Thermosynechococcus vestitus BP-1: one gene and its partner. The protein of the gene in region 1 interacts with the protein of each later gene in a pairwise test. Links are inferred from orthologs where the notes say so. Each region holds a gene or a part of one and is shown in the gene's direction. Other genes may lie near its edges. The genes, in order: recA and dprA.

What was found.
Region 2: the proteins of recA (region 1) and dprA interact in binary tests that used the Bacillus subtilis proteins (3 or more experiments, as listed by UniProt). The link is inferred for Thermosynechococcus vestitus BP-1 from one-to-one orthologs.

The regions. Positions count from the first base shown.
Region 1 is NC_004113.1:2,170,877-2,174,146, forward strand. The notes cover bases 176-3,126. They hold recA (recombinase RecA), read left to right. Parts: upstream 176-1,092; coding sequence 1,093-2,160; downstream 2,161-3,126. Other genes in these bases: TLL_RS10580 (hypothetical protein), read left to right, coding at 211-1,023; TLL_RS10590 (GNAT family N-acetyltransferase), read right to left, coding at 2,127-2,666; TLL_RS10595 (tetratricopeptide repeat protein), read right to left, coding at 2,668-3,126. Also shown: TLL_RS10575 (thioredoxin family protein), read right to left, coding at 1-87; more of TLL_RS10595, read right to left, coding at 3,127-3,270. UniProt on the Bacillus subtilis protein: Multifunctional protein involved in homologous recombination, DNA repair and competence.
Region 2 is NC_004113.1:1,491,401-1,494,710, forward strand. The notes cover bases 1-2,991. They hold dprA (DNA-processing protein DprA), read left to right. Parts: upstream 1-927; coding sequence 928-2,055; downstream 2,056-2,991. Other genes in these bases: ndhC (photosynthetic/respiratory NAD(P)H-quinone oxidoreductase subunit C), read left to right, coding at 17-379; TLL_RS07250 (NAD(P)H-quinone oxidoreductase subunit J), read left to right, coding at 415-921; TLL_RS07260 (DUF3288 family protein), read left to right, coding at 2,097-2,381; TLL_RS07265 (J domain-containing protein), read right to left, coding at 2,378-2,944. In the rest of the region: TLL_RS07270 (WecB/TagA/CpsF family glycosyltransferase), read left to right, coding at 3,035-3,310. UniProt on the Bacillus subtilis protein: Protein that helps load RecA onto ssDNA during transformation. Binds cooperatively to circular ssDNA, is able to bridge different segments of DNA. Favors the loading of RecA onto SsbA- or SsbB-coated ssDNA and formation of RecA-DNA filaments.

The DNA.
Region 1 (3,270 bases):
GGCCCAAAAATGAACAATGACAGGCACGGGGGCACTGCGAATTTGCCGCTGGAATCCTTCTATATTCGATTGCTGAATGCCCTTCACGTTGTTATCTCGTTTTGTCTTGGGATCATCCTAGCAGTCAGCGGTGGGTTTGCAGCAGCCCTGGGGGGCGATCGCATGCCGTAGGATCAAAAATAGTGCATAGGATTGCGATTAACCTTTCCAATGACCCCCACTCCTTCCCCCAAGTCTACCCTTTGGCAAAACCTTTTCCTCCTGCTGTTACGGGAGGCGATCGCCACGCTTCAGGGGATCATTCACCTCCTCAGCAAGGCCATGGAGCAACTTCAGGGGATGGCCACACAACAGGGGATCACCCCAGAACAGCTCAATCCCGAACGTTCATGGGTCAATCGAGGGGCAGCCCTATGGTGGCAGGGAATGGGCTGGGTACAGCAACGGCTGCCGGCTCATCTACAGCAGCGTTATAACCGTACGACATTAACGGGGATCGCGATCGCTCTCCTTTTCATTGTGCTTTGGTTGCATCCCCTCAGTTGGTTTCAAGCTCCCGCTCCGCCAGCGGCGAAAGCAACCCAGCATCCCCAAGCCAGTGTGCTGGTGCCACCTCGCCCCGCACCCACGCCAACGGCGGCAACACCACCCCCCCTGCCCCCCCCGATGCCAAAGCCAACACCGATACCCACGCCGTCAGCAGTGGCGATCGCGCCTGCCTCCGCTGTCAGTGACAGCCTCACCGTCCGCCAGCAATTGCTGGCCATTTGCGATCGCTACAGCAACGCCCTTGATCCCACCCTAACCCTCACCCCCAGCGAGCAGCGCTTGGAACTGATGCTGGCCAACGGTTGGTATGATCTCAGTCCTGCAAAGCAAGATCAACTGGCGCAAAGCCTTTGGCAAACCGCCCATGACTTGGGGTATCAGACCGTAATGATCATGGATACCGAAGGTCACCTGCTTGTGCGTGATCCTGTGGTGGGTGACAATGCTATTGTTGTCCGTCGCAAGCTGATCTAACCCGCCCCCTTGGCGATCCGTTTCACCAATCCGCTAACTTAGAAAGGTGCCAACTTCTGCAACCTCACTATGAGTGACACCACCCTTTCCCTCCTTTCCCCCGAAAAGCGCAAAGCCCTTGAGTTTGCCATCTCCCAAATTGAACGCAGCTTTGGTAAGGGCAGCATTATGCGCCTTGGAGATGCCACCAGCATGAAGGTGGAGACGATTTCCAGTGGCGCCCTCACCCTTGACCTTGCTTTGGGCGGTGGACTACCGAAGGGGCGGATCATTGAAATTTATGGGCCTGAAAGTTCAGGGAAAACCACCTTAGCCCTCCATGCCATCGCTGAAGTGCAAAAGGCAGGGGGTGTGGCGGCTTTTGTGGATGCTGAACATGCCCTTGATCCCACCTATGCCGCTGCCCTACGGGTAGATATTCAAAACTTACTGGTTGCCCAGCCAGACACTGGGGAAGCGGCTCTAGAAATTGTTGATCAACTGGTGCGCTCAACCGCTGTGGATATTATAGTGGTGGACTCCGTGGCCGCCTTAGTACCCCGTGCCGAAATTGAGGGTGACATGGGAGAGAGCCATGTGGGGCTGCAAGCCCGCCTCATGAGCCAAGCCCTGCGCAAAATTAACGGCAATATCAGTAAAACAGGTTGTACGGTGATTTTCCTGAACCAATTGCGGCAAAAAATTGGCCTCACCTACGGTAACCCGGAAACAACGACGGGGGGAGTAGCCCTCAAGTTCTATGCCTCGGTGCGCCTAGATATTCGACGGGTGCAAACCCTGAAGAAGGGAACAGAGGAATTTGGTATTCGCGCCAAAGTCAAGGTGGCCAAAAATAAAGTGGCGCCTCCCTTTCGCATTGCGGAGTTTGACATTATTTTTGGTAAGGGTATTGCCAATCTCGGCTGTATCCTCGACATGGCTGAGGAAGTTGGTGTGATTACCCGCAAGGGGGCTTGGTATTCCTACAACGGCGAAAATCTTGCCCAAGGCCGCGACAACACAATTAACTACATGGAGGAGAACCCCAGCTTTGCCCAAGAGATTGAACAGCAGGTGCGGCAAAGGTTTGACCAGCGGGTAGCCCTCTCCGCCAATACAGCGGCTTATACTGAGGAGGAAATTGGCGAAGGGGAATAGGGGCGATCGCTCGCCAGGGACTTTCGCAGGAGCAATTTCCGCTCTCCCCAAAACGTGAAGCCCTCCTCAACCACTTCAAAGCCACAGCGGGCATATAACTGCTGCGCCGCCTGATTTTGGGCAAGGACGTGAAGATAGAGATTGGAATAGGTGGAGCAAAGGTGGGTCTCAACAGTCTCTAATAGCCGCCGGCCAATGCCCCGCCGCCGGTAATCGGGATGCACCGCCAAATTGGAGAGATAGGGAGAGGGTTGCCCCCTAAGCTCACGGAGCTGCACTTCAACACTCCCCACACAGAGAGCAGAGCCTCCCGTGCGTAGGACGGCTAACCAACAGTGGTAGTGGGGCCGCTCCCGCTGCCAGCGATCGCGCAAATCCTGCTCAATCCCTAACTGAATGAAACTGCGCCAAAGGGCTTGCCAACCGCTGCCGGGATGAAAACTCAGCGCCACCAGCTGAGCGACACTGGGAAGGTCAGTGATCTCTGCCGCCCGAATCTCAATCATCCTAGGGCTGAGGAAGGGCAGATTGCTCAGGTTGGAGTTGGCTCATCAGTGCCCGCAGCGGGGGCTTGGCCAATAGGATTTGCGTATCCGCCACTAAGCGATCGCCCCAGAGGTTTTCCCGTTGAAACTCCACGGTGCCATAGCGGCTATCAAGGCGCAGGGCCTCCTCTGCCAGTTGCAGTGCTCTTGCTTCATTCCCCAGTTGCAACAGGGCTGTTGCTAGGGCTAGTTTCGGTTCACTCGCCTTGGGGTCAATGTCTGCGGCCTGTTCCCAGTTCTTAACTGCTTGGCGGATATGGCCCTGTTCATAGAGGACGAGGCCAATGTTGGTATAGGCTGGCCAAAACCGTCGATCCAAGCGCAATGAGCGGCGGTATTGCTCGATCGCCCGATCCTTCTGCCCCAATTTGAGATAGGCATTGCCCAGATTAAACCATTCCTCGGTGGCATTGGGCTTGAGTGCCAATCCCTGCTCGATCGCCCGTGCTGCGGCGTCGTAGCGCCCTAGGCGAAAATGGGCAGAGCCTAAGTTGAAATAAGCTCCTGGATTTTTGTCATTGAGTTTCAAAGACTGCTCTAGGGCTGGCACCGCATCCTTGGGTTG
Region 2 (3,310 bases), 680 kb from region 1 along the record:
GAGGGACACTGCAACTGTGTTTGTTCTCAGTGGTTACGAGTATTTTCTCGGCTTTTTGATTATTTGTAGTCTGGTACCGGTACTGGCCTTGGCTGCTTCTGCCCTATTACGCCCCAAATCGGGGCGGATGATCCGCCTGACGACCTACGAATCGGGGATGGAACCCATTGGTGGCGCCTGGATTCAGTTTAATGTGCGCTACTACATGTTTGCCCTCGTCTTTGTCATTTTTGATGTGGAGACGGTCTTTTTGTATCCCTGGGCAGTGGCCTTCCATCAGTTGGGATTGCTGGCCTTCATTGAAGCCTTGATTTTCATTGCCATTCTGGTCGTGGCTCTGGTCTATGCATGGCGCAAACGTGCCCTTGAATGGTCCTGAGTGAGTCGATAGCCGTTTAAGTTGGAGCAGCGAACATGAGTGACACCCCGGAAGCCCCCATTGTTGAAGCTGGCCCTGTCGGCCGCCTCCTACAGTCTCAAAACCTGAGTGTGGAATCCCTTGGTAGGGATGCCTCTGGCGTAGAAATGATCAAAGTCGATCGCGATCGCCTGCTGGCGGTGTGCCAGACCCTCTATGCCGATGGCTTTAACTATTTGCGGTGTCAAGCCGCCTATGATTCGGGCCCCGGCCAAGACTTGGTGAGTACTTACCACCTGATCAAACTCAGTGATAATGCCGATCGTCCCCCAGAGGTACGCATTAAAGTCTTTGTGCCGCGGGATGATCCCCGTGTGCCTTCGGTCTATTGGATTTGGAAAACAGCCGACTGGCAAGAGCGGGAGTCCTACGATATGTTTGGCATTGTCTATGAGGGGCACCCAAACCTGAAGCGCATCCTCATGCCGGAGGATTGGGTGGGTTGGCCCTTGCGCAAAGACTACATCACCCCTGACTTTTACGAATTGCAGGAAGCCTACTAAGCCCCCTTGGTTCCCCCTGATGCTGCCTACTGGTATAGCTGGTCACAAGTACCCGGCCTGGGTCCGGTGTTACTCAAGCGCCTCTGGGAACACTTTGGGGATTTGAAAACGGCTTGGCAAGCGCCCATAGCAGCTATTGGACAGGTAGAGGGGATTGGTCCTAAACTCCAAGGGGCGATCGCCCACTATCGGAAGCAGTGCCAACCCCTCACTCTCTACGAACACCACTGCCAGCTCAATCCCGACCATTGGGTACTGAGTGATCCCCGTTATCCACCGCTGCTGCGGGAAATTCCTGATCCACCACCCTTGCTTTACTATGGTGGCAACCGTATTTTAGAAATTCTCCGTCAACCCACACCAACCGTTGCCATTGTCGGTACCCGTGATCCCTCAGAATATGCCGAACGGTGGGCGCACAAGCTGGGGTATGCTCTGGCTCAGGCTGGCTTGACTGTCGTTTCGGGAATGGCTGCAGGCATTGACGGTGCAGCCCATCGTGGCTGCTTAGAGGCTGGCGGTGCCACCCTGGCGGTCTTGGGGACAGGGGTGGATATGATCTACCCGCAGGAAAATCGTCCCCTTTATTACCAGATCCATGAACGCGGCGGATTCTTGAGCGAGTACCCCAGGGGCGTGGGTGCCGATCGCTCCCAATTTCCTCGCCGCAACCGCATCATTGCCGGCCTGTGTCGGGCGGTGATTATTGCGGAGGCTCCCTACAAATCCGGTGCTCTGATTACGGCTCGCTATGCTGCTGAGTATGGTCGCGATGTCTATGTGCTGCCGGGGCATCTGGATAACCACCGTGCCAAGGGTGCCCTTAGTTTAGTGAATCAGGGGGCACACCTTATCTTGGGAGAAGAAGCTCTCCTTGAACAATTATTAGGGCATACACCCCCCCTTGATCCGACACCATTCTCAGCCCCATCCCCAACGCTATCGCTCCCGCAGCAACAGATTTTGGAGGCGATTCAGCAACTGAGTCAAGGCAGCCAGAGTGTTGCCTTCGACGACATTGTGCAGCGAGTCTGCTTGGACACGGGCGTTGTCATGGCGGAATTAATCCACCTAGAGCTGATGGGCTACGTAGAGCAGCAGCCAGGGAATCGCTATCGCAAAACTGGCTGTTAAAACATTTCATAAAACATTTCACTTGTCACTTGGAGGCTGAAATGACCAACTCCCAGAACCTACAACATCCTCGCGAAGCTCAAGATCGGTTAGTCCTCGAGCGTCTACAGCAAGAGGGCATCAGTGATTACAACTTGGCGGAATTGGGGCGATTGCTGATTCGCTACGACGGCTTCCCCGGCGCCGAGACAAATAAGAAATTAATGGCCGAGCTGCTCGAAAAATGGCAACTTACGCAGGAAGAACTCTTTGAACGTACCCGTGCCATCCACGCTCGCGGCGGCGTTTACAAGGTGGGCAGCAATAAACAGGAGGATTGGACTTAGATTGCTTTGCCGTAGAGGCGATCAAGGGTGCGAAAGTCCTTTTCGACTTCTTGCCAAAGCTGACGGTTATCCGGGTCTACTTTTAGAGCTCGGTGCAGGTATTCCCGTGCCGCTTGGGGTTGGCGATCGCGAATGAGTTGCCGCGCCCAGCACTGATAGGTAACGGCTTGCCACTGCCTTACTTCTGCATCCTGGGGCAGTCGACTGGCCAAGCCTTCCACAAGGGAGATGGCACGTTGATAGCAGCGATATTTGAGGAATTCCTGAAGTTGGCGGTAGCTGGCGTGTTTCAGTTCAATGTCAAAGGCAGAGGGCGGTGGCGGTGTTTGTGGCGGGGGAGTTTGCGGTTCTGATGGGATGGGGGTAGGGCGAAAGGTGGGCAGCACCTGCACTAGTTTTTCATAGGCCTGTTGGAGGAGAATAAACTTCTCATGGGCCGTGCGATCGCCGGGGTTGACATCGGGATGGTAGCGTCGTGCGAGCCGTCGATAGGCGGATTTAACTTGGGCTAAGGACGCTCCCTGTGACAGCTCCAGAATGCGATAGCACTCCTCTAGATTCATTCCGCAGGGCACAACATGACATCTGCTTTGCATTGTCGGATGTTCACTTTAGTTCTGCAACCAATGTCCTACGCTGGAATCAAGTCAAACATGCGAAGTAGCCCCAAGGTGCAGTCGGCGCATATTTTAGGAACGCGGATTGATGTCACCACCTACAGCAAAGCCTGTGATCTCATGGCTGAATGGATTGGTCAAGGCCAGGGGGGCTATGTGGTGGCGGCCAATGTCCATGTGGTCATGACGGGGGTGTGGCGATCGCCCTTCCAGCGGGTGGTCAATGGTGCCCAACTGGTGACTTCTGACGGCATGCCTTTGGTGTGGGGCCTACGGCTCTTGGGTTTTCCGGAGGCAGAGCGGGTCTATGGT